Regions from separate parts of the Paenibacillus sp. FSL H8-0537 genome, predicted to be linked through region 2. Evidence: riboswitches for the same ligand, from Rfam matches in the RefSeq annotation. Region 2 holds a riboswitch; each other region holds the start of a gene.
The links. A riboswitch is a leader RNA that binds a small molecule or an ion and turns the genes downstream of it on or off. The one in region 2 is predicted to bind cyclic di-GMP.
Positions count from the first base shown of each region.

Region 1: linked by a shared signal. The riboswitch ahead of MHB80_RS20280 (methyl-accepting chemotaxis protein) and the one ahead of MHB80_RS22060 (PA14 domain-containing protein) in region 2 are both predicted to bind cyclic di-GMP.
Region 3: linked by a shared signal. The riboswitch ahead of MHB80_RS01115 (glycosyl hydrolase) and the one ahead of MHB80_RS22060 (PA14 domain-containing protein) in region 2 are both predicted to bind cyclic di-GMP.
Region 4: linked by a shared signal. The riboswitch ahead of MHB80_RS10825 (methyl-accepting chemotaxis protein) and the one ahead of MHB80_RS22060 (PA14 domain-containing protein) in region 2 are both predicted to bind cyclic di-GMP.

Region 1 covers NZ_CP150290.1:4,822,360-4,829,683, forward strand. Annotated here, with positions in the region: gene MHB80_RS20275 (saccharopine dehydrogenase NADP-binding domain-containing protein) at 1-639, shown strand, start outside; gene MHB80_RS20280 (methyl-accepting chemotaxis protein) at 847-2,823, opposite strand; cyclic di-GMP riboswitch class I at 2,914-2,999, opposite strand; gene MHB80_RS20285 (SprT family zinc-dependent metalloprotease) at 3,316-3,972, opposite strand; gene MHB80_RS20290 (GCN5 family acetyltransferase) at 3,976-4,452, opposite strand; gene MHB80_RS20295 (MarR family transcriptional regulator) at 4,638-5,093, shown strand; gene MHB80_RS20300 (MATE family efflux transporter) at 5,212-6,564, shown strand; gene MHB80_RS20305 (VWA domain-containing protein) at 6,667-7,324, opposite strand, start outside.
Region 2 covers NZ_CP150290.1:5,231,118-5,238,441, forward strand. Annotated here, with positions in the region: gene MHB80_RS22055 (hypothetical protein) at 1-354, opposite strand, end outside; gene MHB80_RS22060 (PA14 domain-containing protein) at 939-5,057, opposite strand; cyclic di-GMP riboswitch class I at 5,131-5,231, opposite strand; gene MHB80_RS22065 (class II aldolase/adducin family protein) at 5,529-6,809, opposite strand; gene MHB80_RS22070 (NAD-dependent malic enzyme) at 7,025-7,324, opposite strand, start outside.
Region 3 covers NZ_CP150290.1:251,331-258,654, forward strand. Annotated here, with positions in the region: gene MHB80_RS01090 (DNA-deoxyinosine glycosylase) at 1-491, shown strand, start outside; gene MHB80_RS01095 (DUF1934 domain-containing protein) at 573-1,019, shown strand; gene argS (arginine--tRNA ligase) at 1,022-2,701, shown strand; gene MHB80_RS01105 (glycosyltransferase family 2 protein) at 3,054-4,070, shown strand; gene MHB80_RS01110 (mannosyltransferase family protein) at 4,074-5,333, shown strand; cyclic di-GMP riboswitch class I at 5,422-5,509, shown strand; cyclic di-GMP riboswitch class I at 5,590-5,677, shown strand; gene MHB80_RS01115 (glycosyl hydrolase) at 5,763-6,710, shown strand; gene MHB80_RS01120 (glycosyltransferase) at 7,132-7,324, shown strand, end outside.
Region 4 covers NZ_CP150290.1:2,585,278-2,592,601, forward strand. Annotated here, with positions in the region: gene MHB80_RS10800 (glycosyltransferase family 2 protein) at 1-995, shown strand, start outside; gene crtI (phytoene desaturase family protein) at 971-2,467, shown strand; tRNA gene MHB80_RS10810 (tRNA-Pro) at 2,642-2,715, opposite strand; tRNA gene MHB80_RS10815 (tRNA-Thr) at 2,725-2,800, opposite strand; gene MHB80_RS10820 (YrzA family protein) at 2,915-3,124, opposite strand; cyclic di-GMP riboswitch class I at 3,289-3,372, shown strand; gene MHB80_RS10825 (methyl-accepting chemotaxis protein) at 3,529-5,235, shown strand; gene MHB80_RS10830 (GntR family transcriptional regulator) at 5,414-5,788, shown strand; gene MHB80_RS10835 (ABC transporter ATP-binding protein) at 5,808-6,506, shown strand; gene MHB80_RS10840 (hypothetical protein) at 6,503-7,246, shown strand.

The sequences.
Region 1 (7,324 bases), 410 kb from region 2:
GTTGATATCCATGCTCTATACTCCCTGCAGGATAAAGCGGGCCCAGATTCTACCGCCTATATGGATCGGATGACGATCCCTTTTCATATTACGGAAGCGGGAAAAAGCCGACTAGTACATCCGATGACCGATCCGGTGAAAGTTCAGTTCCCCAATGGCTATAAAGCAAAATGCTATCGGCTTGACACCCCCGATCATGTGACATTGCTAAAGGCCAGCCATATTGATACTGCCAGCTTCCGCATCACCTTCGACAGCAAGGCAACCACCTCTTTGCTCGTGGGACTCGTTAACAGCGGGATATGGAAAATGATCAGCGGAAAAAGGTTCCGATCATTCAGGCAGCGCCTGCTCTATAATCCAGGTACCGGCAGCGCCCATCATGTGCTTATTCACCTAAAGGGAAATGACCATAATGGCCGCTCGGTCGAGCGGCGAATCGCCATTTCGGACCCGCTCGGTCAGACTCACCTTACCGCCCTTGGAGCGGCTGTCCAAGCCGAGAAATTGCTGCTAAGGCCTGACAACGAACCGCTCGCTCCCGGCGTTTATTATCCAGAAGAGCTGCCGGATTCGCGGATGGACGCAGCTGCGATTATCGGCTTTTTCAAACAATATGGCGTGCTTGTCTCCTACTAAATTAGAGCGTCATGAAGCCGCTGTACCCGCTAAACCGAACCTATCCCCGTGTCCGCATTCTCAAAATTTCGCTTCTTAATCAACAATGCCACCACGCTGCATCCCTGCCCCTGGAAAGCTAACGATCGTTAGCTTTCCAGGGGCAAAAAAAAGGCCCTGCCATAGCGACAGGATGTCAGCTTTGGACATAGCCTCGTTGTAACTCAACTAAACATTAAACCGGTTAAGCATCGTTTTTAGCTCATCCGCTGTTCGTGTCAGTTGTTCCACAGAGCTGTTTATTTCCATAATGGAGGCAAGCTGCTCTTCCGACATGGCGGCAATCGTCTCAAAGCTTTGGGATGAGTTTTTGCCGATTTGCACACTTTCTTTAATCTCGGATTCCACACGCTCCGTATTTGCATTTAACCGGTCGGCGGCGGCGGCAATCCTCTCCATATGAATGGATACGTCCGTCGTTGTCGTCACTAGCGTCTGGAATAAAACGCCAACCTTCCCCACTTGCTCCAAACCAAGCGCAACTTCACCTGTACCTTTGTCCATTGTCCCCACTGCATGGGTAGTGTCAGCTTGTACCTGATGAATGAGATTCGCTATCTGATTGGAGGATTCTGTAGATTTCTCCGCAAGCTTGCGAATTTCTTCCGCCACTACCGCAAACCCTTTTCCATGGACTCCCGCTCTGACAGCCTCGATTGAAGCGTTGAGCGCCAGAATGTTTGTTTGGGAAGCAATTGATTTAATGACGGACGTAATGTCTCCAATCTCCTCCGAACGCGCGCCCAATTGCTTAATGACTGCTGCGGCTTCATTAACCGTCTGTTGGATGGAATCCATCTGATTGGCCAAGCCACCAACGGCTTCATTGCCTGTTTTTGCTCCTTGGGAAGCCTCTGCGGCTATGCCGGAGGTTTGGTTGGATGTATTCAAAATGCCATATACCCCTTCACCGATTTCACCAATTAACCCCAAATTCCTTTCATATCCCATCATTTGGCCCTGCAATCCGACATTTGCTTGCTGAATATTGGTGGTGGTTTGCTTAACGGTAGATGATATTTGATCCAGATTGCCCAATAGATGTGACGATGAGCTGGCAACAATCTGTCCTTTATCCAAAATAGAAATGATCAGACCTTGCAGATTTTCAAGCATCCCGTTAAAACTTCTGGAAAGCTCGCCGATTTCATCCTTCGTTTCAAATGTCAGCCTGGAGGACAAGTCGCCTTCGCTGGCGGAGAGCCCTTGCAGCTTTTCGTTCATGACGGAAAGCGGCTTTAACGTTTTGCGCATGACCGTATAGATGATTGCTGCGGAAACCAGAAGGCACACGATTGTTACAAAAATCGAAAACCGCAACAAGGCTTCGGCTTCAGCATAGGCTTCGCTTTTGGGAACCAAAATCGCAATGCCCCAATCCATCATGCCAGATTTTCCATAAACGATCATATGCTCCGAGCCGTTAATGACGGCTTCAGCCAAACCCGTGTCGCCATTCGTGCTGTCCGTTACAATTTTATTTAGCGTCTCATTCTCGTAATCGGCCATATTTTTCTGTAGGGTCTCTTCGGGTTTTTCACTGGCCACAACCGTGCCATCCTTTGTATAAACAATCGCATGACCGCTTTGTCCCAATTTCACTTTGGAGATGAGATCAATCAAGTCCTGAATAGGCTGACCTCCATTGCCGACTCCAACGATATTTCCTTGGTCGTCCCTTACAGGAGTAGCCGTAAGCACAATTGGAGTTCCCTCCACCCCGGGAGACTTTGAGCCTACCGGATCAATGGTGACGGTCTCACCGTTGATCGCCCTTTGAAAATGCGGGTAATCCTTTACACTAACCGTTGCTCCCGGCAAATAAAGCGTGCCGTCAGGGGCAATAAATGCAAATTCGTCCGGGTTATCAGTGATCTCCGTCATTCGGTTGCTGTAAGCGAGAATTTCAGGAATATCTCTGTTTCTCACGTCATCGGACTGACTTAATGCCTTGTATTTGGCCTGTGTGCCCTGAATCCAGATATCGATGTAGTTTTGAACAACCGTCAGCTGCTGCTCCGCCTGTTCCTTAAAGTTTGCCTCCAATGTCGTTTTGGCCCTATCATAGCCAAGGAAAGACACACAGCTTAGCGATAGTGTCATTAATAGAGTGGTAATCAGGCTGCTTTTGATGGTTAGTTTCATGGTAATCACTCTTTTTCCTTCATAAATTTTTGAATACGAAAAAAATCCGGGCTGAATAGACTGGATTTGTGTACACATACCCCTTCCTTATTCGGCGACCCGGCTATCATCACGCTTAGCTCATTAGATCCTAAGCTCTGCGTCCCCGCCTTTCAGCGAGTTCGCCTTTATAGAAAAGAATATCGGTAAAATGACACTGAACTTTTATAGTTACACATTATTTTTTTATTAGAACTCTTCAAAACTTACATATTTATCCAAAAAATACAGTGATGATGAGCCAATGAAAGGTTTTTTTGCAATCAACGGAGAACTTGAAGGATATAGAGGAGCTTGCATAAGTAAGATTAGAGGGGTAACGATGAAACCAGGTCAGGGGCTCGGGGCTGGGGGCTGGGGCTGGGGCTGGGGCTGGGGCTGGGGCTGGGGCTGGCGCACCCCAGACGCTTCGGACTCGACAACCATTAGGACGTTCTCTTTGACTGCCCAGCGTCAGAGCGTCATGAAGCCGCCATACCTGGCCAAATACTGTTCTTTTTCTTTATAATCCGGCATAAGGCTGCCTACGCGCCGCCAAAAGGATCGGTCATGATTCATATGAAACAGATGGCAAAGCTCATGGATAATGACGTAATCAATCACATCAATTGGAGCCATCGCCAAACGATAGTTAAAGGTTAAATGCTTGCTGGAGCTGCAGCTTCCCCACTTCGTCGTGGACTCTACGATCTCAACCGTTTTGGGCTTTATCCTCAGCTGCGCCTGATAAATAGGCAGACGTTCCCCTATTAATTTTTTGCAGCTTGAAAAATAAAACTTCTTGAGGTTTTTCCGAAGCTCCTCCTCAGTTAAGCCATCTGTCTTGATTAATTCATGCAGCAAATGCTCTTTGCCAAGGTAGAGAAATTTCTCTGTATCTTGGTATTGCTTCGTTTGCGGCGCTTTAGTAGCCTCCGCAAGATGCTGCGTTTGCTGCAAAATCCATTTCCCATGCCGCTCGACTGCCCGTTTAATGACCTCTTCACTTGCTGCTTTCGGCGCTTTTACCGTAATGAAGCCTGATGGCTCGATTTGAATCGATATTTTCTTTTCACGATTGCCATATTGAACATGAAACGATATCGTTTGATTTTCAAATTCAATGTTCATCGGCTAGTTATAGGTCATCCAGGCTGTCGTGCCGAGCACTTCAAAGTCTTGCTTAAACCAGAAGTTGCGCGTTTTATCCAGTGTGTACACATACATTCTCTGCTTCGGATATTTCGCTTTAAGCCAGTTGATAAAGGATGCCGCATGCCCTTTGCCTTCATATTCCTTCAGCACATCCAGCGCTTCTATAAAAACAAAATCCTTTTTATTTTTAATGTCGATATAAAAGTCCTTTTCCAAATATTTTTCGTCATCGCTAAAATAATCCTTTTCGGCTTTTTCAATGAGCTGCTTGCCGCTTGCATATTCCCAAATAACGCCGTAGCCGACCATCGTCTCTTCTGCTTCAATCACATAAACGTTTTCCGGCAGCTCCGATGGGTCCTTCTGGCTCAATTCGCTTGCATGGTAGGTCGTCGTAATCTCGCCGAGTGTGTTCTGCATTTCTTTATCAAATGGTTTGGCTGTAATGCTAGACATGATTTTAATCTCCTTTTTGTCTGAAAGCTTATCTTCTAGTCGCTCTGACTCGTGACCGTTATCATACCATAATCGATGAATTAAAAAATAATAAAAACGATTTGACAACCGAAATCCATCACGATATATTTAATTAGACATCTAACTATTAGATTTCTAATTCATTTTAACAGAAGGTGATAAGCATGCAGCAAGACCGCAACCTGCAGCATAAATTTCGTATGATCGGACTAATGATGAAGCTCAACGTCAATAAGAAGTTGGAGGCGTACGGGCTAACGGTAGAGCAAGGGCATGCCATTCGGTATATTAATGAACATGAAGAAGGGGGACTTTCCCAGAAGGATCTAGAAATCACCTTTAACCGTAAAGGCTCCTCTATCAGCAGTCTGGTCAACAATTTGGAGAAGAAAGGCCTTATTGTTCGCAGGTCTGATCCGAAGGATGAGCGCCGCAACCTATTGCGTGTAACCCCAGCTGCGAAAGAGCTTCTTGGCTCATTCAATCAATATTTTGAAGATTTTGAACTTACGCTGCTGGAAGGCTTCACCGACGATGAAACCAACTTACTGTTCAGGTTCCTTGCACGCATCGAAGCCAATATCGATGAAGATACAACGAACTCTTTTGAGCGCAGATAGTAATTTTCACAACTCTCGTAACCCCCTCCTACGCATGAAGGGAAGGGGTTATGATCCTCATATAGTTAGAACTCTAAGTAATTAACTGCAAACCATACATGAGAAAGTGGTGACCCACATGGATGCTGAAAACCTCCATTATTTTGAAAAAGCACCGATTTATAAAGCTATCGCTCATTTCGCCGTTCCTATGATGCTCGGCATGTCGATGAGTGTTATTTACTCCATTCTTAACGCATATTTCCTTGGCACCCTGCACAATACCGAAATGCTAACGGCGCTAGCGCTTACCCTACCATTGTTCGCAGCTTTTATGGCGCTGGGTAATCTAATTGGCATAGGCGCAGGTACATTCATCTCCAGATTATTAGGTGAAAAAAGCTATGATGTGGTGAAGCATGTATCCTCCTTCTCCTTCTACACAAGTCTTGTCCTCGGTTTATTGTTGATGATTGTGGGACTACCACTTATTGACCAAATTGTTCATGGGCTCGGGGCAACGGCTAGCTCCTTCGCATTCACAAAAGACTATGTCACCATGATGCTCATTGGTTCGCCGTTTGTCGTCTTATTTTTCTCCTTGGAGAACATTGTCCGCTCCGAAGGGGCCGCAATGACCTCCATGATTGGGATGATTCTAAGCGTTATCGTTAATATTATTCTTGATGCAATCGTTATTTTTGTATTACACGGGGATGTGATGGGAGTTGCAGCAGCAACGGTCATTTCCAACGCAGCAGCAAGTATCTTTTTCGCTATCTATATAGGGAGAAAAAGCAAGTTCCTCAGCATATCGTTGAAATGGTTCAAAGCATCTAAAGAAATTACGAGTAACATTTTCAAAATTGGCACACCCGTATTTATTATGAGCATGTTCCTAGGTGCAATGGGACTGATTTTCAACCACTACCTTATTGAATATGGGAATCAAGCCGTTGCTGGATTTGGCATTTCATCACGACTGCTGCAATTTCCTGAAGTTATCCTGATGGGGCTATGTGAAGGGGTTGTACCACTCATCGCCTTTTCCTTCACGGCCAATAAGCTTCGGATGAAAAAAACGATCAGCTTTACGATTAAGATGGTTGCTGCTTTGGCTACGATCTTCGGTGTTATCGTGTATTTAACTTCGGATCATTTGATTGGCTTCTTCACGAACGATTCGCAATTAATTGAGTTAGGCAGCTATATTCTGCATGTCACATTTTTATCCTTGTTCATTTCGGGGACGACAACGCTCTTCACGGGCATTTTCCAAGCGACGGGTCAAGTAAAAGCGGCTTTCGCAATGGCCATCGTGCAAGGTGTGACGCTCATCCCTGTCTTGTATCTCGCTAATCGCATGAATGGCTTCCATGGTGTTGTCTGGTCGCTCGTTATAGCGGATGCTGTTGCCTTCCTCGTCGGGGCGCTCATGCTTTATGTGCTGCGGAATAAACTCCAGCCGGATTTAGAGCAATTGGCGCAATAAATATATTTTCTATACTGAACGGGTTTTCAGACACGCCCTAATCAAAAAAAGACACGGAAGTCCGCCTTCCGTATCTTTCAGCATCAAATAAAATAAGCTTCCTTACAAAGTCCCCATCCGCTTCGCCAGCTCCGCCAAATCCTGCCCCTTCAGTGCGCCTTCCACTAGGGTAGGGAGCAACGCGGGCGTGCAGGCAAAACACGGCGTGCCATCGCGGGACAGCTGTTTCGCAAGCCCTTCGTCATAGAACGGCTGGCCTTTGTCAGACAAAGCCAGCAGGCACATCGTACGCACACCCGATTCTCGCATTTCCCGCATTCGGCGTATAAGCCCGGACTGATTGCCGCCTTCATACAAATCCGAGATGATAATGAACAGCGTTTTCTTCGGCTCTTCAATAAATTGCTCACAATATTTGACCGACTTATGAATATCCGTACCACCGCCAAGCTGAATGCCGAACAGCATATCAACGGGATCGTTAGCACATTGCTCGGTCAAATCCACAACCTCGGTATCAAACACCACTACTCTAGTATTTAGAGCCGGAATGCTTGCAAAAATCGAACCTATAACCGAAGCCCAAATAATCGAATCAGCCATCGAGCCGCTCTGATCAATATCGATAATGACCGTCCATTCTCGGCTGCGCTGCGCCCTGTCAAAATAATAAAATTTTTCAGGAATGATTACCCGCCGCTCCGTATCATAATGCTTCAAATTCCGCTGAATGGTCCGCTTCCAGTCCAGCCCGCTAAGG
Region 2 (7,324 bases):
ATCTATAAAATAGGAAAGACTAAGATTACCGCTTGCTGAGCCCGTTACGCTTACTGTCGGAATCAAAGATTGCAAATCACTAACCATTTGACCGGAAGTAGGTGTCAAAATGCTTTGCTTCATGGCCGTTTGAATCGTGAAAATAGGGCTATACGCATATTCTCCCCACATTCCGTTATCATTCGCCGATATTCTAACCATCGCTTGATTAGAGGGCCTGTATCTATTTAAATTTAATAAATATTCCCCTTCATGACTGACCTGCCAGGCTGGCACCGTTTCGACATCATCCCACGAATATCCCCCATCTAGTGAGATTTCTATTTTCACCGTACTGGGGGTTATCGTTAACAAAGGTTGAACCTTCCATGTCAAAAGCATAGTTCCCTTATAAACCTCGTTATATCGAGGTCTACTTATTAATACAGGATCATTAGCTGGTTTATAGGTTTTATACACATGTATGGAGCCCATATTTTGTCCATAGCATCCTACTTTTGTTATCTTGATATCCCTAGTAGCACCTCCAGGAACACCTTCTATATCCAAAAAAGGTTCGTTATAAAAACCTTTCAATATAGCATATGAACCGCCAAATATTGCCGGGACGAAGCTTATTTCATATCCGCATCCTAATGGTAAATTGTTTTTATTGCTTGTAAATTCAAGTCTCGTATGATAAACCCCGTACCGAGAATGATTAATATCAAAAATCAAGTTCTCTTTTCCATCCAAGTAGGAACCAGGGACGTTGGAAGAATAAAAATTCTGTTCTCCAAAATTATGACTTGCCACATACGACCAGTTAGGGTTTTTAAGTCCATTATCCGGAGTAATGCTTGCTGCAAAAACACCAGCATTTTGCCCTATGAGCGTTACCAGGAAAAAATATAAGGTTAGTACTGTAATTTTTCTCATTGAACTGTCCCCCACATATGCTATTCCACAATATAAGTAATTTTTGAGTAGTCATTCGTTTTCGCTAGAAACTCAATGCTGTTCACTATCGTTTTGTCGGCATTAATAACCTCAAACACGATTTCTCCAGGCACGAATTTCCGCACCATCATATTGGTACCTTGAATTAAACCAGTTCCCAGCTCTATTTCTGGCGTCATGCCACTAAGATCTAGAACCTCTACTTCAGAAGGCTGATAAGTTACTGTAATCGTTCTTTGTGTTACACCCTGCTTCTTAGGAGCAGCAACAACTACATTGAACTTATTGTCTTTGCCTGGGTTAACAATAATTTCAGGTATTGTATTTTTCTCTACTTTTTCAGACCATTCGCTAGAGCTGCTCCCCGAATGGGATCTAACCCGATAAACATGTCGTGTATTGGATTTCAGCCCCTGATGTACATAGCTGACCCCTGAAATACCTTCAATAAGTGTCCCATCAACTTCAAGATCATAGCTTGCCGCTCCTGTTACCGAAGTCCACTCGACGGTAATTTGATTTGTCTTTGCTACCGTAGAAATAATTTCCGGTACCCCAGCTGAGCTTATAGCTGTAACCGCTTGACTCCATTCTCCTAGAGCGCTGCTCGATTTTGCTCTCACCCGGTACACATGCTTTGATCCCGGAGTAAGCTGTGAGTGTACGTATCGGGTCAAATTTCCGTTATCTACGACTCTTCCATCTACTTCAACGTCATAACCATTTGCACCGACAACACTTTCCCACTCTATGGAAATACTCGTGCTTGCCGAGAGAACTTTATGAATAACGGGAATACCCAGTCCCGTGCTTGCTCTAACCGTATCGCTCCAATCACCGGTCAAATCATTATTTTTCGCTCTTACGCGGTAAACATGGAGCGAATTAGGTGCCAGCCCTGCATGTGTATAGCTAGTCCCATTTGAAACCTCTACTAGCACGCCATCAACAGCGATTTCATAGCTAGTAGCTCCACTGACACTATCCCAGGAAATCGTAATCGCATCATTTGTTGATGCCGCCTTCACATTTTGCACCTTGCCAAGTGATGTTGCTTGTGTAATGATCTCGCTCCAAGGGCCATTCCCCCCTGCATTTCTAGCTCTAATCCGGTAAGTATGCTCCGTAAACGGCAGCAAATCCTTATGAACATACGTTAAATTCAAGCCATTATTTACAATCAGCCCGTCCACTTCGATATCATAGCCAACTGCTCCAATTACTTGATCCCAGGTTACAGTAATAGCTGTGCCCGTAGCTGTAGTGCGTATATTCGAAGGTACTCCCGAAAGTGTTGTACGTGTAATGGAATGGCTCCATTGTCCAATGATGCCATTATTTTTGGCGCGTACCCGGTACGTATGCTCGCCGCTCTGTTCTAAATTTGAGTGCAAATAACTTGTACTGAGGCCATTATCTACAACATTTCCATCCACCTCGATGTCGTAGCCAGTTGCCCCAGAAACCTCATCCCACTCTACTGATATACTGGAGGTGCCAGCTACTGCATGCAGATTTTTCGGGACGGAAGGCAATGTAGCCGCCGTAACTTTCTCGCTCCAATTACTTGCTCCATTGCTATTTTTCGAACGAATTCGGTACGTATGCGATGTGTTAGGCTCTAACTGGTCATGCAAATATTCCGTTCCCGTTATATTGCTTTTAACTGCGCCATCCACCTCAAGATCATAGAAGTCCGCACCAGAAATAGAATCCCAAGTAATATGAATAGACTTATCCGTTGCAGTTGTATTCAGTACACCAGAGGTTCCTGGAAGCGTAGATTTCACAAGTATCGGGCTCCATTGCCCCGGACCGCTTGTATTCACCGCTCTTATTCGGTAGGTTCGCTGGATGTTTGAACTCAGATTTTCTTCAAAATAACGATTCACGTTGCCAATGTTAACGACCGTATTGTAGGTTTCCACCTCATAGCCAGTAGCGCCTCTCACATTTTCCCAAGTCAAGGTTACGGAATCGCTTGTCGATTGCAGCTTAATATCCTCGGGTACGTCCGGCAAAGTCCAAACCTCCGATACAGAAGACCATTCGCCCTTCAAATCGCCGCTCGTCGCTCTGACTCTGTAATAATGCACCGTGCCGGATGGCAGCGGTTCATGAATAAATTCATTATGAATGCCCATTGGATAAATGCTGCCGTCTGTTTCAACCTCGTACCCATCTGCATTAAATGCAGTAGTCCAACCGACCTTCACCGCATTTTCAGTTGGAATTGTCTGAATGGCGGGAGTTGCAAACGGAGATAGCTGACTAGCTGGCACAACCTCTTTCACTCCAGAAGCGCTTTGCCATAATAAAATAGCCTTTGGCGAACCATTACGGCTAACATATTCCATTTGAATGTCAACCTTTTGACCAGCTTCTAGTGCAATAGAGCCAGTAAATAATTTATTTCCTTGCGCTGCCCACTCATCGATAATTAGAGTCCCATTCACATATAATTTGACTCCGCCATTAACATCAGCCTCAAACGTATAGTTCTCTGCATAATAAGGCTGGATTTGTCCGGTCCATCTGACAGAAAACCGTCCATCATTTAGGCCTGTTGAAGATACAGGAGCCTTGCCTTGCAATGCAGGCTGCTCTAGCACCGTCATTTTTTCACCATCCAAATTTTCCTCTGTAAAATATTCCGCCTTTAATCCTGCCGCCAAATATTTCAGCTTTGTTTCCCCTTCAGTACCAACTCCGATATTAATAATCGGTTTCTGATTAGCTGTAATGCCGCCTCCGATGGCAACGATGCCTCCAGTCTCAATATTCAAGTGATTGTTAACATGCATATCGCCTTGAATAAATAAATCTCCACGTTTTACAGAAATATTGGCTTGCTGATTATTGGAAACCAGACTGCCAACTACCATTTCCTCATCAATATTCATATTTACATTTGTATTAATATGAAGACTTCCAGGCACAATAACTCTTCCCGCTTGTACATGAAGCAGGCCGCTATTATAAGTAAGGCTTCCAGCTATGAAATTATCCGCAATCGAGACGCTAGAATTATTATTCAAGTGCAAGGAACCTTTGACCCATAAATTCCCTCCCATTGTCCGAGTGGAATCATTCGGTTTTTTAATATCTATAGTCAGCTCGGTGTTCGCATTCATGCTTCCATTGACGACCAAAGTTCCATAAACCGTAATGGACAGCTTATTGTTCGTATTAATCCCCTCTGCAATGACATAAACCGGTTTTGTAGGCGAGCCCAATGTCAATGAGGAATCTAAATTTAAATGGCCCACCGTTACAGCGACCATATCACTGCTGCTGTTATTGATTGCTGCCTCCAGACCTGAGGCACTGCAGTTATTGCAGGAGATAAATGACGGATTGGATGCCGCCAGACTGCTTTCGAGTGAAGCCATTTCTGCATTCATATACCGGCTAATTTCCGGATTCAAATCGCCTACCCGAATAAAGGGCAGCGCATTATGCTCATTATTTTGATTGCCAGAAATAATAATTTTATTGCCCTGCAGCTTGTTTTGCTCCGCTGGATTTCCAATTTGCGGCTTTGGAATCGTTTGAATAATAGGCTCTAGAGATTTAATCTCGATATACTGAATAGCGGTTGTATCTTCGCTGCTGCCTGCATGGAGCGTCAGTTTCCCGTCAGCAATGACAACCCCCTTATGGAAAGTCACTTGCCCGCCAGCTGGCAGCTCTGTATTCTCCCAAAAAGTGTTTCCCTCGACATTAAGCGTATTATTGCTTTCATATACAGAGCTTCCGACACTGACCTTCACGTTATATCTGCCATTCGGCAGCTCAATCTCCCATTCGCCCCCTTCTTGCACTTGAATAGAAGAGTTTAGAAGCGGAGCATCGTAGGTGCTTCCCGTAACCGTAGACTGCGTATGATCCATATTCCAACCATAGAAGTATCCATTATGTGGACCATACTCATCCCCATGGTCGGCCAAATAGCCATCTGCTGCTAAAGCATCAGCTGCTTTAAACTGAATATTAACGCCTCGAAATGCCGTGGCAGCCTCCGTAGAATCGCTCCAGATCGAAGGCAAGAACAAATGAATGATTAATGACAAGCACAATACTCTTATTACACCTTGCTTAATCTGACTAAAATACATTTGAATATCCTCCTCTATTAAGAAAAACGGCTGTCGCCACCCTCTGGCGGCAAATAAAAAAGACCCATTTACTTTTGGCGGCCCGGCTGTCATACGGCAACCATAATGATGGTTTTCCGTGAAGACCCGTGGCTTTGCGTCCCTGTCTTTCGATCAGGTTTGCCTTTTTCAATTTCAATGGGCTTGTTGATTTTTAAACCAACCTTTGAAATAATAGTTCTTTGTACTTAGTATATCGGTTGGATATTTGAAATTTTATACTACATAAGTCATAAAAATAAATATTTTTATTTATCTCCAGTTAATCCTATTTGAACTCACAATAATCTTCCTTTTCATCTGTTATCTATATCCTAAGTCTTACTATCAACAAAAAAATGCCCAACCCGCAAATCCGCAGGCTGGACATCTACCATCATATTTAAGTTCACTTCCCTATTAATTTAGGTGAAATGATTCAGGCCAATTGACCTACTTCAACCCAAAAGCCTGCTCCAGCTCCGCAATCCTCGACTGCTCCATATGCACAATAGCGCCAATGTTTTTCGCTGAAATGGTTGCTTTCGCGCTGTATTCGGCGACCTCTAGGCGGTCGAAGGCGTTCAGCAGGCTTTGCCCAGTGACGATGACGCAGTCATTTTCGGCAATGACGATGGGTGTGTTCTCCTGAAAAAGCTGTGCCGCCGCCTGCGGCTTCGTATACAAATCTCCATACGGGAGCTTAGGAATATTCCGCAGCAAAATATAGCTTTCCGGAATCGTCCGCGAATCCAGCAGCACCTCCGTCACCGCAAACGCCATAATGTTGGGCGGATGGGCAATAATAACCGAGTTCACATGCGGCTGCGTCTCATAAATATGCTGGTGAAACTGCACCGAGCGGCTAGGCACCTTGCCCACCTCCTTCTTCCCGCCGTCGATGCGTACGAGATCTGCTGGCTCCACATATTTACGGTCCTGATCATACGGCGTAATAATGAAGGAATTTTCACCGACCCGATGGGAAAAGGTCCCCTGTGTGCTCGTAAACAGCCGCTGATCGTAAGAACGCTTAATGAGCTTGCACATCTCCCGGCGTGCTTCCTTCTCCTCACTGCTGTAAAAGTCCGGTACGAACGCCTCCAGCAGCACCTCCCTCGTATCCGCCAGCTGTTCGGCCGCCAGCGTTACTGGCGTCCCAATCCGATTCGCCTGTATCTCCATCCGCGCGCAATATTCCAGCGTCTCGAATCTTTGAAAGGCTTCAAATAAATCGCGGCCGCCTACCACGACGCCGTGGTTTTCCAGCATAATCGTGTTCAAGCCTTCGCTGAATACATCCGCTATATTTTCACCCAGCTCCGCGCTTCCCGGCAAGCCGTATTTCGCCATGCCCACCTCGCCGCAGATCAAATAGTCATTCGGCAGCAGACGGACATTTGGCACTTTACGCACCATGCTGAACGCCACAAGCGCCGGTGGATGTGCATGAACAACCGCCCGAATATCCGGCCTTCTGCGATAAATCATCTGATGGAACGGGTATTCGCTCGATGGCCGGTGATTGCCTGCAATCGTACCGTCAGCCTTCACACAAACGATGTCCTGTCGCGTCAGCTCACCCTTATCAATACCCGCCGGCGTAATCCACAGATCGCCATTATCATCCAAAATCGATAAATTGCCGCCTGAAGTCGTCGTCATGCCATAACCGTAAATGCGCTCCATCATCATGACCAGCTGATCGGAAGGATGTAATAAGGTGAATTCCATTCGCGTGTCCCCCTTTTTCTCGTTCAATATCTTTGTTTATATTGTATTACTTTTGTTTGTTTTTGAAAGTGACTTTTTTTACATTTCCTTTCCTATATTTCAAAAAAAAGAATGCCTCAGGCCCATAGCTAGCCCCGAAGCATTCCCACTTTTCAATCTATATTCAAATCTAAATATTTTTTTGTCCCCTATCCAGCACCCACGCCATATGCAAACTACAGCTTGCGCTCCCGTCTGCGGGCAACGCCCGAAGCATAAGCCGCTTCAATGACCGCCTCTTTGACACGATCTGCCACATGCGGATTAAATATGCTCGGAATGATGTAATATTCATTCAGCTCATCCTCGGTAACCACCGCAGCAATGGCCTCGGCGGCAGCCAGCTTCATCTCCTCTGTCACCCGCGACGCCCGGCAGTCCAATACGCCGCGGAACAATCCGGGGAAGCATAATACATTATTGATCTGGTTCGGATAATCCGACCGTCCCGTCGCAATGACGCGCACAAGGCCTTC
Region 3 (7,324 bases), 2.0 Mb from region 2:
CCGTCATTGATGAGCGGGCCCGCGTGCTGGTGCTGGGGACGGCGCCGAGCGTGAAATCGCTGGAGCATCGCCAGTTCTACGGTCATCCGCGGAACTATTTTTGGGGAATGGTGTATGGGTTGTTTGACGCTGGAGCACCGGACGAGGATTATGCGAAGCGGCTCGCTTTTTTGCAGGAGCATCGGCTGGCGGTGTTCGACGTCATTGAATCCTGCGAGCGCGAGGGCAGCCTTGATGTGAACATTAAAGATGAGAAGCCCAATGATCTGCCAGCGCTGCTGGCGCAATATCCGGGGCTGCGCTGCTTTGCATTTAATGGAACGAAGGCGTACGATACGTTTCGAAAATATTTTCGCGAGCATCGGGCGTTTGACTCGCTCGCGCTGCTCAAGATGCCGTCAACGAGCCCGATTCCGACGCAGAAAATGCGAAACCTTGAGGACCGGATCGAAGCGTGGCGCGGCATTATTCCTTTTTTGGAAAAACAGTAATCGCCCTTAAGCGTTGAAATTGCAGGGATACGTGTATATAGTAGAAGCATACGTTAAGACTGAAAATACAGGAGCACGAGCATGTCAGAAAGAATGAACGTCAGCATTAAGCTGGAAAGCAGGCAGGATGGCGCTGTTCAGGTGGGTGAGCACCGCGGAGAGCTGTTTCGCAAGGACCGCTCGCTCTATATCCGCTATGAGGAAACGGTCGAAGGCGAAGCGAATTCAGAGCCAATCAGGTCGCTTATTCGCTATCGCCAAGGCGAGCTGCTTATTACGCGCCGGGGAGCGGTAGATTCGGAGCAGCTTTTCGCTATTGGCGGCAAGCGGGCTGGACGCTATCGGTCCCCATTTACGTCTTTTCAAATGGAGACGGAGACGGGGCAGCTCGCGCTTCAGGCGGAGGGCGCTGCTGCAGGAGAACTGGCGGAGCCTCCTTTTTCAATAGAATGGAAGTATGATTTGTGGATCGACGAGCATTTATCTGGCCGATTTCATATTCGGCTGCATATTCAGGGGGAACAGTAACGATGAGTGGAAATGTATTAGAACAATTGTATGAGCAGGTAAAAGCGGCTATTGCCGATGCGGCAGTAGCCGGCGGGCTCGCAGCACGCGAGGAGCTTCCGGCATTCGTGCTGGAGGTGCCTAAGGATAAAGAGCATGGCGATTTGGCGACCAACGCAGCGATGCAGCTGACTAAGCTGGCGAAGAAAAATCCGCGGATGATCGCCGAAACGATTATCGCGAATCTCGACTATGCGAAAGCATCGATCCAATCGGCTGAAATTGCGGGGCCAGGCTTCATTAACTTCCGTATGGACAAAAGCTATTTGTACAGCGTTGTTGGCGAGGTTGTCTCAGGTGGCGACAACTATGGACGTACGCAAATCGGCGCAGGCAAGCGCGTGGAGATGGAGTTCGTCAGCGCTAACCCAACGGGCAGCCTTCATCTTGGACATGCACGCGGTGCGGCGGTTGGCGATGCGCTGTGCAATGTGCTTGAATATGCGGGCTTCGAAGTGACCCGCGAATATTATATTAACGACGCCGGCAATCAGGTGAACAACCTGGCAAAGTCGATTGAAGCGCGCTACCAGCAGGCGCTGGGCAAGGAAGCGGAGATGCCGGAGGACGGCTACCACGGCGCGGATATTATTGGTTTCGGAGGGCTGCTTGCTGAGCAGGAAGGCGATCGTCTGCTGAGCCTCAGCACGGAGGACCGTCTGGAGTTTTTCCGCAGCTTCGGCCTGGAGCGCGAGCTGGACAAGATCAAGCATGATCTTAATCGCTTCCGCGTTGGCTTCGATATCTGGTACAGCGAAACGTCGCTTTACAAGAACGGCAAGGTTGAGCAGGCGCTGGAAGCGCTCAAGGAAAAGGGTCATGTATACGAGGAAGAGGGCGCAACCTGGCTCGATACGATGCCTTTCGGCGATGACAAAAATCGCGTGCTCGTCAAAAATGACGGCTCCTACACCTATTTGACGCCCGACATCGCATACCATATGGACAAGTACAGCCGCGGCTACGACCGGATGATCAATATCTGGGGTGCAGACCACCACGGCTACATTCCGCGCGTTAAAGCGGCGATGGAGGCGCTTGGCAACGATCCAGGCAAGCTGGTCGTATTGATTGCCCAGATGGTCAGCCTGTTCCAGGACGGCGAAAAGGTGAAAATGTCCAAGCGTACCGGCAAAGCGGTAACGATGCAGGATTTGATGGATGAGGTAGGCGTAGACGCCATCCGTTATTTCTTCACGATGCGCAGCATGGACTCGCATCTGGATTTTGATATGGATCTCGCGATTTCGACATCCAACGAGAACCCGGTGTTTTATGTGCAATATGCGCATGCGCGGATTTGCAGCATTTTCCGTCAGGCACAGGAGCAAAGCCTTGCGCTGCTGCCGCTTGAGCAGATCGACCTCAGCAAGCTGACGTCGGAAGCCGAATATGACCTGCTGCGCAAGCTCGGAGAGCTGCCGCAGGAAGTGGCGGAAGCAGCGGAGCAGTATGCGCCGCACCGCATCGTTCGCTATATATATGAACTGGCCTCCCAGTTCCACAGCTATTACAGAGCAGAACGCGTTATTACCGAAGACGCGGCGCAGACTCAAGCACGCCTTGCGCTGCTTGGCGCTATTCGCACCGTCATTGCAAATGCGCTTCGCCTCGTCGGTGTTTCGGCCCCGCAACAAATGTAATATTACCCATGCAGACAAAGATCAGCCTTTGCGGCAGCGGTGGCAGACAGCTACTCGTGCCGCAAGGGCTTTTTTTTCAAAGAAATGGAGCATAATACGGTCTAAAGGCAAGTGGCCCCAGATACTTCCTTTCTCGGAATGAAACGCGCTGCGCCGCCAGAGGATGGCGACAGCCGTTTCACCTTGAAATATAGGAAAGGATATGATTATCCATCCATTCTCTACATTTCTCGGACTGAAACGCGCTGCGCCGCCGGAGGTGGCGACAGCCGTTTCACCTTGCTTTAACCAAGGTATGCTATTATACTAATTGTCGAAAATGGACAACATCATAGAGAGCGAGGGAAAATTCATGAGAGGCGATGAGTCCGATTTGCCTATTGTATCGATTGTCATGCCCTGCTATAACGAGGAAGAAGCGCTGCCGGAAACGGTAAGACAAATGTCCCTGCTGCTGGAACGGCTGGTGAAGGAAAGAAAGGTGTCCGAGCAGAGCAAAATGCTGCTTGTAGATGATGGCAGCCGCGATAAAACGTGGTCGCTTATTGATTCCTTCCACCGGAGCAACCGTTTTGTGAGCGGGCTGAAGCTTTCTCGTAACGTTGGGCATCAGCGGGCACTTCTTGCGGGCTTGTTGACGGCGAAGGAATATGCGGATTGCATAATTTCCATCGATGCCGATTTGCAGGACGATATTACGGTGATCGACGAGTTTATTGAGAAGTACAAGCAGGGCTACGAGGTCGTATACGGCGTGCGCAACAAGCGGACAACCGATACGATGTTCAAAAAGTTCAGCGCGCAATTTTTCTACAAATTAATGATTAAGCTTGGCGTCAACGTCGTTTACAATCATGCGGATTACCGGATGATGAGCAGGAAGGTCGTTGATAAGCTGGAGGAGTACCAGGAGGTCAATCTGTTCCTGCGCGGCATCATTCCTACCATCGGATTTAAATCCGACAGCGTGTATTATGATCGTCTGGAGCGAACCGCTGGCGAATCGAAATATCCCCTGAAAAAAATGCTCATCTTCGCATGGGAAGGGATTACCTCCTTCAGTGTGTCTCCTATCCGCGCAGTATCGGTTGTCGGCTTTTTCATGTCGGTCATGAGCCTTTTGTTCGCCTTTTATGTATTCGTACGGCATTTGCAGGGCAACACGGTATCCGGCTGGAGCTCGATGATTCTTTCGATTTGGTTCATTGGCGGCATTCAGCTGCTATGCATTGGACTAATTGGCGAATATATCGGCAAAATTTACATTGAAACGAAGAAAAGGCCGAAATACTTCGTTGAAACAGAGCTGCATAACGTTGTATTGGCGGAGCCGAAAACGAAAACGCAGCAATTACAAGAGACGAGGTGACGAATGGAATCGCTGCTGCTTAAAGCAAAATCGAACACGCAAGTTTTGATCTTCCTGCTTTCCTTGTTTGTCATCACGAGAATATTGCTTTATTTTGCAGGCTTTCTCGGCATGAATCTGTTTCCGAACTATCAAGTACCGCCAGACTATGCGGTCGTACAGGGGCATGATTTCACATCGAGCCAGCTCTCGATCCAGACGGATATTTCACAGCTGAAGAAGCCGAGCTTTGAGGATTTAAGGAAATTTGACAGCGTATGGTATTTGGGTATTGCCGAAAATGGCTACGATACGTATAACATCAATGAACCGCATCCTAGTGCAAATTGGGTGTTTTTCCCTTTATACCCTTTGTTAGTCTTCCTGGTGGAGTCTATATCTAAATATGATTCGACGGTCGTGGGAACGGTTTTATCGAATTTGTTTTTGCTCGTATCGCTCTTATATTTTTATGGTATTTGTTTGAAAAGAGGGCTGAAACAGGAGCACGCCCAAGTTGCGGTGCTGCTGCTGCTTGTTTTTCCGACCGCCATCTTCTATGCCGTGCCTTATACCGAGAGCCTGTTCCTCATGCTGTCGCTTATAACCGTATATTATGCGATGCAAAAGCGATATTTTCTCGCGTTTCTATTCGGGGGCTTGTCCGCTGTGACGCGCAATCTGGGCTTCGTCAACTTGTTTTTCGTTGTGGGGACGCTGTTGATTGAACACAGGCTGTACCGTTTCAAGTGGAAGGACGCAAAATATTTAGGTTATGCTGTTATTTCAGCACTGCCGCTGGCCGGTTATCTATTGTATATGAAATGGCTCACGGGCGATTTGCTGGCTCCGATTACTGAACAAAGCATCAACTGGTATCGCAAGACGGTTGCTCCATTTTCAAACTACATTCATTTTATCCAAAAACCATATTTCTCAGGAAATGGCGGCTGGGAAAATGGCCTGCTTGCCTTTATCATTGCCAATGCCGTCCTCGTCATTTTTGCTGCCTTTCTTATTATGCGCTGGAAAGATATTCGTCGTAATGCACATGAATGGCTGTTTTTTGCATATGGTCTGCTGCTTATGCTCATTCCGTTCGCCAGCGCCGAATTTTTGCAAAGCATTCCACGCTATGTCATGGTCGCGTTCCCCTTCTATATTTATTTTGCGGATGTGCTGAAAAATAATAAGCCGCTGCAAATGTTTTATTTCATGATGTTTTTCCTGCTTCATATTGTGTACGCGATCTGCTACTTTAATGGATATTTTTTCGTTGTATAAATTTATTAAAAAATAATTTGACGAAATTTGCGATCAAGGTGTACAATAACACCATATTACATTAGCTCATACTTTATACCTATTACGTTTAACGAAAAGGCAAACTCAGGGAAACCTGAAGTGCGCAAAGCTACAGGGGCTTCATTCCTAACGGAATATGCTCGCCAGCTGCCGAATTCAACATCGCTTCTTCCTTTATTAATCAAGGTAGACTTTGTTCTTTCGGGAGCAGGGACTATCTTTTTTTATTGCTTCAAACACGAAAAGGCAAGCTCAGGGAAACCTGAAGTGCGCAAAGCTATAGGGGCTTCATTCCTACGGGAATATGCTCGCCAGCTGCCGAAGCCCAACATAGCCTCCTTTGCCTGATGAAGGTGTGGCGTGTTCTTCGGACCACGTACCATCATTCGCTCGGGGGAGGAACTTACAATGAAAAAGACAAAATTCGCACTTACACTCCTTATGCTCGCTTCGACGTTACTCTGGGCACTCCCTGTTAGCGCACAAACGAACTTTTACAATGGAGCATGGATCGGCACTTGGCCGAACCAAAGCTTGAACAACATTGCTGCCTACGAGCAACTGATCGGTGGACACCAAGATGTTGTACATACTTTTGTCAATTCGAATCAAGGGATCAATGAGTGGAAGGGTTTTATGGACTATGTAAATAGTAATGGTTCGATTAACCTACTTACCCTTGAATTTAAAAATAAAAATTACAAAGAATATTCGACTGTTGATATCAACAGAGGCGTAGTAGACGCTTACCTGAAACAAACAGCTAAACAATTGATGAACTGGCAAGCGGCTAATAAAAACCCTGAAATCTGGCTGCGCCTTTTCCACGAAGGCAACGGCAACTGGTACGGCTGGGGCGTTGGCGACAGCACAGTGAACACGAACGAAACCTACAAAGCGGCATTCCAACGTGTCGTTACCATTTTCAAGGAGCAAGGCGCAACAAACATCAAATTCATGTACAACGTAAACGCTGAAAATGTTGGCAAAAACGCTTCGTTTACAGCTATGTACCCAGGCGATGCCTATGTGGACATGCTTTCGATCGATGGCTACAATTTTGGCACGAAAGAATCGTGGAGCTCGTGGAGAACGTTTAACGATGTATTCTATGCTTCTTACCAAGCGCTGACAAGCATGTCGAGCAAGCCAATCATCATCGCTGAAACAGGCACAACCGAAAGCGGCGGCAGCAAAAAAGAATGGGTTATTGATGCTATGAACCAAGTGCAATCGCCAGCGTACAGCCAAATCAAAGGTTTGATCTGGTTCAATGAAAACAAAGAATTGGACTGGCATATCGATTCGTCGGCTGATAGCCTGAGCGCTTACCAAACACTGCAAAAAACACTTTAATAGTTTAAGGGCAGTAGTAAAGGCCTAGGCCCTAACCTCTTCTTTAAATCACTAGCTGGTATAGTACTAAATAGGTATTCTGAAAAAACTCTAATTTCGCGTAAACCGCGTAAAATTAGAGTTTTTTCGTTTTTTTTCTACACATTTTCTTAGAAGATTAAGATGTTAGGAATAAAAATTAACTTTTAAAGGGGCAAGGATTGTGATAAGATAACTTTGAATTTGAGCCTTAGCCGCCAAAAATATCATATTTCCGGCCAATTTAACAAATATCGACAGCGAGAATAGACAGTATAGTCAATCTATGTTGTAGATTAGTCAGAAAAGGAATGGAATTATGGCGAATAAATAGAGCGCAAAGGATTGGGGTTATTTGAAAACAAAAGCTAGGTACATATTAACAACGGTATCCATTGCTATCATGATCGTGTATCTAGTATGGAGACTTGTACAAACACTCCCATCTGGCTGGTCATTAATTTTTGGATCGTTGTTACTATTTTTTGAAATTATTTCTATTTTTCAATCTGTTTTATTCCACATTCTTCTGCTAAAACCCACTGAAAGAAAGCCTGCGCCATTACCTGACAACCTTTATTCTGTGGATGTTACAA
Region 4 (7,324 bases), 2.6 Mb from region 2:
CCTGCGTGCAGGCGGTGCTGGCGGCGGAGCAATCGCCGCTGCTTGAGGTGCTTGTGCTGGATGATCAGTCTGCCGATGGCACGGCTGATGTGGCGATGTTGGCCGCGCAGGGAGATAGGCGCCTGCGCGTGCTGCGGGGAGCGGACTTGCCAGACGGCTGGCTGGGCAAGTCGCATGCTTGCCAGCAGCTGGCGCAGGAGGCGCGCGGCGAATGGCTGCTGTTTCTGGACGCCGATGCGACGCTGCGGCCGGGGGCTCTGCCTGCCGCGATGGACACGGCGCTGCGTCAAGGGAAGGGGCTGATTACGGGCTTCCCCCATCAGCAGACTGGGTCTTGGCTGGAGCGGCTTGTCGTGCCGCTCATGAATTTCACCATCGCCTGCCATCTGCCGATCGGGCTGGTGCGTGGCTCTACTGACGCCAAATTCGTGGCGGCGCATGGCGCTTTTCTGCTGATCCATGCCGAAAGCTACGCGGCGATTGGCGGACACCACAGCTTCAAATCCAAGCTGCTCGATGATATGGAGATGGCGCGTGCGGTGAAGCGGGCGGGCTTGCCCATGACGCTCGCCGATGTATCGGGGCAGGTGAGCATGCGCATGTATACAGATGCAGCGGGCGTGTGGAACGGCTATAAGAAAAATATTTTTGCCGGAACGGGTCGCCAAACGGGCCTTCTCGCGGCACTGGGTATATTTTATGCGCTCATCTATTTGCTGCCGCCTGCTATGTTCATCGCAGCTTTGCTTGCTTACGCCGTTTTTTCGGCAGGGACGCTGGCAAGTACGCTTGCCGCCTGCTTGCTGCCGGCCGCGATAGGCTGGCTGCTGGCGATCATCATTAAAGGGGTGATCGATCATCGCGGCCGCTTGCCGGTGTGGTTTGCTTTATTGCTGCCGGCTGGCATTGTTATGCTTCTTGGCATAGCTGCCGCGTCATGGCGTGCAGCGGCGAGCGGGGAAGGGTATTTATGGAAAGGCAGGCGTTATCTATGAAGCGGGTTGTCATCATTGGCGGCGGCATCGGTGGTTTATCAGCGGCAGCCCGCCTTGCGCATGCAGGCTATGCGGTCACTGTGCTGGAGCAGCAGGAGAAAGTGGGAGGCAAGCTCCAGCGTATCCAGCTTGGGGAATATCGCTTTGATCGGGGGCCAAGCACAATAACGATGACGCATGCTTTTCGCAAGGTGTTTGTTTCAGTAGGCCGCCGCATCGAGGATTATATTAATTTTTATCGACTGGAGCATGGAACGCGCAACTGCTTTACAGATGGCTCGGTCGTGGATTTATCCGCTGACCCGGCTGTGATGGAGGAGCAAATTTCCCGCTATAGTCCGGAGGATGCGCGGCGGTATCGGGCTTTTATGGCCGAGGCAGCGGTGATGTATGGACAGGCGGAGCGTCATTTTATGAACAAAATGATGGTTTCCTGGCAGGATAAGCTGAGTCCTGGGCTAGCGGCAGCATTTGTCCGCATTCGCCCCCTGACGAAGCTGTCCGTGCTGCTGCGCCGTTATTTCCGTCATCCCAATACACTGGCCTTGTTTGGACGTTATGCGACCTATGTCGGCTCGGCCCCTAATCGGGCGCCAGCCATCTTCGCGATGCTGCCGCATGTGGAGGCGGAGCTTGGCATTTTCGGCGTTCGTGGGGGCACGTACAGCATTATTGAAGGACTTCGCCAGCTGGCGGAGGAAATGGGGGCGGAAATACACACCTCGACACGTGTACAGCGCATTGTTGCCAGTGGCGGCCGTGTAAGCGGGGTAGAGACGGACGGCGGTTTTGTGCCCGCTGATCTGGTTCTCGCGAACGGTGATGTGCTTTCCGTATGCCGAGATTTGCTCGGCGAGCAGCTGCGGCCCGCGATGACAGACCGCAAAATGGCAAGCTACGAGCCTTCGCTGTCTGGCTTTGTCACTCTTGCCGGCATTCGCAGACGTTACGATAAGCTGCTGCATCATACTGTATTTTATCCGCAGCGGTATGGGGAAGAATTTGAGGCGATTTTCGAGCGCCGCGTGGCGCCCGCTGATCCTGCGATCTATATATGCTGCTCTGCCTATTCAGAACCGGACATGGCGCCGGAAGGCGGCAGCAACCTGTTTATTTTGGCGAATGCCCCTTATACGTCGGACGCTTGGAGCTGGGAGAGGGAGGCGGAGCGTTATCAGGAACGTCTGTTGAAGCAGTTAGCTGCCTATGGCTTGGTGGGACTGGAACGGAATATGGAGCAGCTTGCTGCTTATACGCCGGAGGATCTGGAGCGGGATACGTCAGCATTTCGCGGCGCCATCTATGGCATTTCCTCGAATTCAGCGAAGCAGACGTTTATGCGGCCGTCCAATCGTGCGGATTTGCGTGGACTGTGGTTTGCAGGCGGAACGACCCATCCCGGCGGAGGAACGCCGATGGTTGCCATGTCAGGGCTGCTCACCGCAGAGGCGATGATTCGGCAGCATTCTTGAAAGAATCTAATGGTGCAAAAGAAAAGCCGCGTCTGGCTGGGTGCAGTAATGCATCCAGCCAAGCGCGGCTTATTTTTTATAACATGGGGCTCATGCCCACAAACTAAAAAGGGTCAAATAAAATAAAAAACCCTTCTAGGATTAGAGGGCCTGCTTGAAACAACTTATTAAATATCGGGACGACACGATTTGAACATGCGACCCCCTGGTCCCAAACCAGGTGCTCTACCAAGCTGAGCTACGTCCCGGGAAAAAAATGGTGCCGTCGAGAGGACTTGAACCCCCAACCTACTGATTACAAGTCAGTTGCTCTACCAGTTGAGCTACAACGGCGTGTTTATGAATCGGACACAAGATGTATTATGCCACAGAAGTTTAGGAGGATGCAATACCTTTTTTTAATTTTTCGAAAAAAAATTCGGGCAGCAGTCAAATGCCCGAATCGGCCTATTTTTTAACTTTAAAATGAACGACTGCGCTGTACAGCATTTTCCCGCGATCGGGATGAAAGACCGCATGATGGCTAATAGCGTGAACTTGTAAAAGCAGTGCCTTATTCGCTTCAATTTGCTGGTCAATATGCTTCTCCAGCGTTCGTAAGTCAAAAGCCTCAAAGAATTCGATTTTATCCTCAATTAAATCTAGTCGAAAATCCATCATTAACCCCCTCAAATCTCTTGCATGCCTAGCTTTCGTTAATAGTATAACGTTGTTCAGCACTAGTTTCAAAGTATCATGTCGGCTAATCACGTTTTTTGTAATTTACAAAAGGGTTTTCCTAAATTATACTTTAAAAGTGTCGAAATAAATAGAAAATTACATACTGAAAAAGGCAAACTTATTGAAAAATAAGGGCGCAAAGTTATGGGCCTAAGGTATTAAGCTATGGCTGCCAAACTACCGGTACAGGACTATAGGCTGATTCAGCTATCCAACTCGTAACGGTGATTGAAAAGCTTTTGTTTTTTTTCAGTGTAAGTAGGAGAGATGGAGTGAAAATGGTGATTAACCGATTGAAAAAGGCAAAATGGTTAAAATGGACATCAGGGGTTTCTGATTTCTTGAAGAAACAAAAGGTCACAACGAAGCTGCTGTTCATTACTTCATTAATTACTTTGTTTAACGTGGTGGCTGGCGGTTGGATTTTTATGCAAAATGCTTCGGTTAGAAGTACAGTGAATGCTTCAAATGAGCTTCAGGAGGCCAAAAAGGAATATCAAGGTGTATCGGATTCGATGCTGCGCACGCTGCTTTCGATGATTGATGCAGTAGAAAACGGCAGCACTGGCGATGATGGAATCAATCTGGCGCTTAAGACGATGCCGGAACGGGTAGAAAAGCTGAAGTCTATACTGGCCTCTCTGGATGCGAAATATCCTCACGGAGATAATGGCAATGCCTATTCGAACCAAGGCAATGTGTTTGGTCTTGCGTTGGAGCAGCTCAACAATGAAAACGGCAATTATAGCCAGCTGACGATTGAAGATCGTTCCGCCAAGGTCAAACAGCTTGTTAGTACATATACGATTGTTCTCAGCTTTGCGAATGAAACGGTAGAAAAATGGCTTGAAGTGGATTCGATTGCAACTCAAGATGCATTGAACAGAAGTCTTGCGGCTGCCAATACGATTATTATAATCAATATTGTGCTGCTTGCCGTTTTGCCGTTCCTCATGTCCTATTCGTTAAGCCAGAATGTGAAAAAAGGCATCGTTGGCTTAATGAAGCGAATTGCCTCCTATCAAAATAACGATTTTACGTATGATGGGAAGCTGGATCGCCAAGATGAATTTGGTCAAATTGACCGTTCGCTGGAGCAAATGGGAAGTGCGCTTCGCGACACGCTTCGTTCGACTATGGATGTCAGTACGGTTGTTCTGCAAGCCTCGCGCAATATGGGCGATATGATTGTTCGCAATCAGAATGCTTCCGAGCAGGTGAAAGAAGAGATTGGCAACGGCAAAACGATTTTGATGACCCAGTATGATGATGCCACCTCCATCTCTGCCGTAACGGAGCAAATATCGGCAAGCTCGCAGCAAATTGCTGCTTCGACCGAATATATTAACCGCGATATGAAAGAAATGAGAGAGTCGTCGCGCACAGGCTCCACCGATATGAAGGGCGTCGTGCAAATGGTCAATCAGACGGTGCAGCAATTTGCCCGAGTAACCGAATCCTTTGACCGGATTAATGAGCGCTACAATAATGTAACGAAGTTTTTGGGCGGCATTCAGGATTTGAACACTCAGACGAATTTATTGTCTTTGAATGCTTCGATTGAATCGGCGCGTGCAGGCGAGCATGGCAGAGGGTTTGCTGTAGTAGCAGAGGAGATTCGCAAGCTGTCGAGCCAGACGGATATCATTTCCAAAGATATTACGAAGGAGCTTAAGCTTATTCAGAACGATTTTGCCGACAGCAGCCAGAGCTTGAGCAGCTTCTCAGAAGTGATTGAAACGACGAAGCAGGCATCGGTGACCGCGAGCGAAATGTTTAATGGCCTGGAAAATCAAAGCAGCGTCTTGTCCGAGCAAATGGGCGAAATTTCCGTCGGTATTGATGAAATTACAAAGGGTATTACCGATATTGTTGGTTCTGTAGACAAGCTGCTGCAAACCTCCTCCGAGGTGAATGGCAAAATGGAGCAGATGAGCGGAATGTCCGAGGATCAATTTGAGGTATCGATTCAGCTTCAAGAGCTGGCTGAGAAACTGCAGGGCTCTTCCACTAATTTGCGCGAAAAAGCGGCTGTATTCAAGGTGTAAGCTCGCTTTTAATGGATTAGTAAATGGAGCAATAAAAAGGAATACTAAAGAGTAAATAGCTGCTTTCAGCGCCCGTGGGCGATTGGAGGCAGCCTTTTTTTTATCCAGCCCTTTACAACAACAGAATACTAGTGTACTATTTAGATATAACACTAACACATTAACACGGAGGTGACTTATGCCGATTGAATTTGACAACAACCAGCCAATCTACATCCAGATCATGAACTACATTAAACAGCAAATTATTAGCGGGAAACTTAATCCCGGCGATAAAATCGATTCGGTGCGCGAGCTTGCAGTGGAGCTGCAAATCAATCCGAATACGATACAGCGTACTTTTCAGGAACTGGAGCGTGAAGGCATCGTCGAAACAAGGCGCGGACTTGGAAGATATGTAACGAGCGAGGAGGCGGCGATTGTGAGCATTAAGAAAGAGATGGCGGCTGATCTGCTTGGACGTTTCATACAGGGGATGCGGGATTTGGGCTTTAAGCAGGAGGACATTGTAGCGATTGTATCGGAAGCAGTTAGCAAGGAAGAGCAGAAATAGGCGGGGGGAGAATATACGAATGAAGAAGATTGTTGAACTGCAAGCCGTAACGAAAAACTACGGATCGAGAAAAGCGCTGCATAATATTAATTTAAACCTGGAAGCTGGCAAAATTATTGGTCTGCTTGGCAGCAATGGCAGCGGCAAGAGTACACTCATGAAGCTGGCGGCAGGACTCATTCAGCCAACCTCAGGAAGCGTTCGAATTTGCGGAGAGCCGATTGGCATCGGGACAAAGGCGGTTACGTCCTTTATGCCAGATCAGCCGGTAACCGAGTCGTGGATGCGGGTGAAGGATGCCCTTCGTTTTTTCAGTGATTTTTATAAGGATTTCGATCAGGAGAAAGCGGGGAGCATGCTCGACTTTTTGAAGCTGGATCGCAATGATCGCATTAGCTCTTTATCCAAAGGGATGAATGAGCGGCTGCAGCTAACGCTGGCGCTGTCGCGTCAGGCTAAGCTTTATTTACTCGATGAGCCGATAGGCGGCGTTGATCCCGTCGCGCGGGGCAAAATTTTGGACGCCATCGTTAAATTTTATAATGAAGACAGCTGTGTGCTCATCTCGACGCATTTAATTACAGATATCGAACGGGTTTTCGATGAAGTCATTTTTATTCAAAACGGCGAAGTTTCACTGCGTCAGGATGTGGAGAGCATACGCTCCAAGCATGGTAAAAGTGTAGATGAACTATTCAGGGAGGTATTTTCAGAATGATAAACTTATTGAAATATGACTGGAAACGCAATGCGAATTTAATTATGGGCTCGGCGGCGGCGCTTATTATTTTGCAGGGAGCACTTTCCTTTTTTACTGCAACTCGTAATTGGCAGCCTGCAATGTCGCTTACATTAATGTTCATGGGCTATTTATTCGTTGCCCTCATGTTGATCATATTTTCCTCAAAGACGTACTCCCACAACCTTAAATCGTACGGTCGCCGCTTATTGCCGCTGGCCACGTGGAAAACAATCGCTTCGCCGCTTCTGCTGCAATTCATATTATCAACTGCGCTGAGTGGGCTCGTGCTGCTTCATATTTGGTTGTTTAAATGGCTCTCTCCAAGCGCCTCACTGGATTTATTGAATCTGCCTAATTTCGAGACAGGCGTCCTATTTTTTATTTTGATATTTTGGACGCTCCTATTTTTGATGCTGATGGTCTATTTTTCGATTACTGTAGGGCATCTCTTTAATAAAAAGCTTTTTCCATGGGTAGCAATAGCGGTCTTCGTCCTGCTGCAATTTTTCATGGGCTATGCGGAGAAATGGTTGTTTAACGATGATTTATTCGGCACGATGGCCTCAGAGCTTACCTCTTCAAGCTTGACAATCTTAAAGTCCCCAACAGGCGAAATTTCGATTGGCAACTGGGGCGTTATGTCGTTTGAAATCGTGATCGGTGCTATCCTTGTGAGCATCATGCTGTACTTGCTCAGCAAAAAGCTGGATGCGTAGAGGAAGGCGCAGCGAAGGCCTGCAAGCCAAAGGTTGACAAACCTGCCATTAGCGCGTGACAATATTCGTATACAACTT